Regions from separate parts of the Chengkuizengella sediminis genome, predicted to be linked through region 2. Evidence: riboswitches for the same ligand, from Rfam matches in the RefSeq annotation. Region 2 holds a riboswitch; the other holds the start of a gene.
What was found. Region 2 has a riboswitch for cobalamin ahead of cobJ (precorrin-3B C(17)-methyltransferase). Riboswitches for the same ligand answer to the same signal wherever they lie in the genome.

Region 1: it holds a riboswitch for cobalamin, as region 2 does, so the genes downstream of both, EPK97_RS09140 (hypothetical protein) here and cobJ (precorrin-3B C(17)-methyltransferase) in region 2, are expected to answer to the same signal.

What each region holds. Positions count from the first base shown of each region.
Region 1 is NZ_SIJC01000003.1:426,503-428,714, reverse strand. It holds gene EPK97_RS09145 (NAD(P)H-dependent oxidoreductase) at 113-697, shown strand; cobalamin riboswitch at 786-988, shown strand; gene EPK97_RS09140 (hypothetical protein) at 1,174-1,701, shown strand; gene EPK97_RS09135 (hypothetical protein) at 1,688-2,200, shown strand; gene EPK97_RS09130 (CbtB domain-containing protein) at 2,190-2,212, shown strand, end outside.
Region 2 is NZ_SIJC01000005.1:165,010-167,221, forward strand. It holds gene cobJ (precorrin-3B C(17)-methyltransferase) at 1-1,420, opposite strand, end outside; cobalamin riboswitch at 1,668-1,868, opposite strand; gene EPK97_RS12175 (Yip1 family protein) at 2,027-2,212, shown strand, end outside.

The DNA of each region.
Region 1 (2,212 bases), on a different contig from region 2:
CTCTAATTGAAAGATTATCAAATTACATATCAAAAAACAATTATCAATTGACAACTAAAAAGAATTGGAGTATGATTTAATTATCAAAAGACAACTAAATGAGGTGAGTTATATGAAATCATTAGTCATTTTTACACATCCAAATCACAACAGTTTATCCTATGCGTTTTTACAAAAAGTACTAGAGGGTATCGGTGAAAACTCAAATATTAAGGAAGTTCAAGTATTAGATTTATACGAAGAAGGATTTAACCCACTGCTAGTATTTAATGATGAAAAAAGAAGAAGGGATATGCACCGTGATCCAAACATGGAAAAGTACAGAGAACAGATTCTTTGGGCTGATCAAATTGTTTTTGTATATCCTATCTGGTGGGGAAGACCTCCTGCCATGCTTCAGGGTTATATAGATCAATTGTTTGCAGCTAATTTTGCCTATAAAGATGATGGTTTTTTTCCAAAAGGGCTTTTAAAAGGGAAGTCTGTCGTATGCATATCAACGATGAAAGGACCTGCTAATTATCCGTTGATCTTCTTAAATAATGCTCACAAAGTTTTAATGAAAAAAGCTCTTTTGAATTTTGTAGGAATAAAAAAAGTGAAATTTTTTGAGTTTGGTAATATGGAAAGTCCAAAAGGGAAACAAACCGAAAAGCTAACGAAAGTCTATCGATATTTTCAACAAGTGCAAGTATAATAAAAAAAGTGTTTTACAACTTTAATAACGTAAAAAGTATGGAACAAATCCAGAACTTGGATTATAATTAGCATAGGCTGTTTAACAAGTGAATATTGTAAAAAAGGGTGAAACGTTGAAGCGTTTCTTAAAAGGGAAGACGGTGTGAATCCGTCACGGTCCCGCCACTGTAAATGGAAAGTAAGTGTAAACCACTGTGTAAAACGGGAAGGTTTATACAAACTGAATGATTTTCAGTTGAATTACGTTTGATCCATGAGTCAGGAGACCTGCCTTTTTTTGTATCACAAGTGTACCTACGAGGATAGGGAAAGTGAATAAATTTTTAGTCGTTTATTTGCACTTTTCTGCACTTCTGTAGGAAGTGTTTTTTTTATACCCCAAAAAGTGATGGAGAATCAAAGGAGTGAACACCTAGTACTTTTTGGGGGCCCCGGAATAAAAACCTAATATTAATGTGGAGGAAGAGGAAGAGCATGATGCAAAAAAAGTTATTTCTTGGAGTAGGATTTTTACTAACGTTTCTACTACTTATGCCAGCATCTCTAATCATGGGTGAGGAAGGTGTAAAAGTGGAAGTGAACAATGAGAACGGTGGAGAAACAAGACCTGATTTAGACACAGCGAAGGTTGAGCTTACATTTACAGAGATTGAGAACGGTTCTGCTAACATTTTTTTAAGTAGTCCTGAACGGAATTTTTTCTCTCCAACCGATTTTCCAATTGTAGAGGGTACCGAGTTAATTGATTCTACAATTTTAGTCGAAAATGGCAAGGCTGAATTTGATTATATGTTCCCTATTCGTGGTGATTATCAAATGACAGTGGAAGTTTTAGATGAAAACGGGATCTTGGCAGGCACTCATTTATTGAACATTCATATTCCAGAGAATCAAGCTGAGGTACAAAATGCGATTATTTTTGTAAGTATCCTCGTTTTATTTGGGTTTTTGGTCGGTCTAATTTTAACAGCTAGAAGGGGGAGAACTCATGCGATATCGTAGTTTGTTATTGATGTTGGGATTAGTTTTTCTATTAGGACTATCCACAACTGTTAGGGCTCATGATGATAATGATCATGGTCGAGCGATAGATCACCATACGGAAGTAGGGAAACTTTATTCATTTGAAGGGAAGTTGGAAACAACAGAGAATGGTCCTTTTGAAATTCTGTTTCATGTCATACGCTTAGAAGATAATGCACAAATTCTTACGATGAAAAATACTTCAGAAGATGGAACTTATCAATTTGCTGCTCAGTTTTTTGATGGAGCCGAACATGATGTCACATTTTCGCTCCTAAATCCGGTTACGAACGAAGTCATTATGGAAAGAACGGAATTAGTTGAAGTACAAGGTTTTGATCCACCGATGTTTATTAAATTAAAAACGATATTCTTTTTAGTGATGATGATTGGGATAGGTATGTTATTAGGTGTGGGTGTCATAAAATTAAAAAGGTCGAGACATGCGATAAAAGGAGGAGCTTACCATGGAATATAAATATGAATATCA
Region 2 (2,212 bases):
CAAACTTACCTTTGCGGAACACAATTCCAATATCTTCTTTGACTGCGCCATAACAAGCCATCGCACACCCGTTAAAACCAATTTTTATTTCTTTAGGTGTTTTTAAACCATCAATACGTTTATGTATCTCATTTACATATGGAATAGATTCATCCTTTTCCTCATCACAGAAATCACATGCTTTCACTTGAGCTACATCCCCGATGGGAGCTAGCAACAGCCCTTCATTTTTCAAGCGATTTGTTACCCTATCTGGGTGACTGGTAGGTACTCGTAGTAGAATTTGATGGTGTGGTGTATATTCTATTTCTCCTTTTTCATCAGCGATTTCTGCAATCAGCTTCATTTGTTTAGCCGTAAATTTCTTGTTTGCGATCCCTGAGCTTATTGCAAATTCTAAAATCGATTCCTGTTGAAAAACAGCTTTCTCCACCTTAGCATCTTCTTTGTTTAAAATTGGGGCAATTTCTATTTCTTGATTTTGCTGCAAAGTCCGTAAGGCCTCAGTCGCTAAAGTTAGAGGAGCTGTTCCCTCCTTTTGTTTTTCTTCTAATGATAGATTATCGTTTTCTGAAGGATATAAAGCTTGTTCCTGTGTTAAAGACCAGGGTTCATTTTCTTTTTTTAATCGCTCATGTGGTTTAAGCTGTTGTTCATTACGATCCAATGTGTATTTTCTTTGATAACCTCTTGGTGTAATCATTTTCCCATCATATAAAAATGTAGTAGAATTTCCGATAATAACGGTTGTTAACATACCAATATCAAACTCTAACATTTTTTCTAAAGTAGTTATCTGCACATATTCACGATCACGATAAGCACTTTTCACTAAACCTACAGGGGTATTAGGAGCACGATATTTTAATAATATGTTTTGTGCTTCAATAATTTGTCTCGTTCTTCTTCCACTTCTAGGATTATATAAAGCGATGACAAAATCCGCAGATCCTGCTGCATCTATTCGTTTTTCAATTCGTTCCCATGGTGTTAAATGGTCACTTAAACTAATCGTACAAGCATCGTGCATAATCGGAGCACCTAATAATGAAGCACAGGAATTAATGGCGGAAATACCTGGGATGACTTCAACTCCTACACCTTCTGTTTCATTCCAACCTTTTTCTATTAAAACTTCATAAATCAGTCCAGCCATACCATAAACTCCTGCATCCCCACTGGAAATAACCGCTACTTTTTTACCAGCCTCTGCTTGTTTTACCGCTTCCTGTGCACGACTTACTTCTTCCGTCATACCTGTTCTAACGATTTCTTGATTTATGAGCAAATCACGAATTAAATCAACGTACGTGTTGTATCCAATAATGACATCACTTTCTTGTATCGCTTCACGTGCTCTTTTTGTGATATGCTCAAAACTACCTGGACCAAATCCGATAACTAATAGTTTACCTTTCATCTCACATTCCTCCTTTATTTAAACGTAATTGTTGTTTAAGTCACTTCTATAAATCGTTATGCTTAAGTTATTCTTTAAGATCATATTCGAAAATATATAAACTACCACTAATTGGATTAATCCAACATTCATTTAATACAAAAAAAGCACTTCTACAATTAAATCGTAGAAAGTGCTAAATTATCTCTGGAATGGAACAAAAATCTACCAGTCTCATTATACACCTCCCTATCCTCGTAGGTTCATATTAGTGTTACAGAAAATGGCAGGTCTCCTGACTAATGGATCATCGTATGTACTGAATGTTTGATTCAGTTACTTAAGCCTTCCCATTATTATAGTGGCTTAAGTCTACTCTCCAATTACAGTGGCGGGACCGTGACGGATTTAAACCGTTCTTCCCTATTAAGGAACGAATCAACGTTCCACCAATTTCAATAGTATTCAATTGTTTAAACATCAAATTCATTATAAAGAAATGTTACTATTCTGTCTATGATTAAATCATATATTAAATCTATTAATTTTTAAAACAGGTATTTCACATCATTTGTCGAATATAAAAATGCGCAATTACTATACACATAAGACTTGGAGTGAATACAAATGAATTTTAATCCATGGGTTTCTATTTGGTTGAAACCACGAGCAACGATGAAGGAAGTATTTGAAAGAAAACCAAAACACACATTTTTATTAATTTATATCGGAACAATTTCCACTACGTTAAACAGAGCATCAACAAGTTATATCGGTGATGACTTTGCTACAAATATGGTCTCAATCCTTACC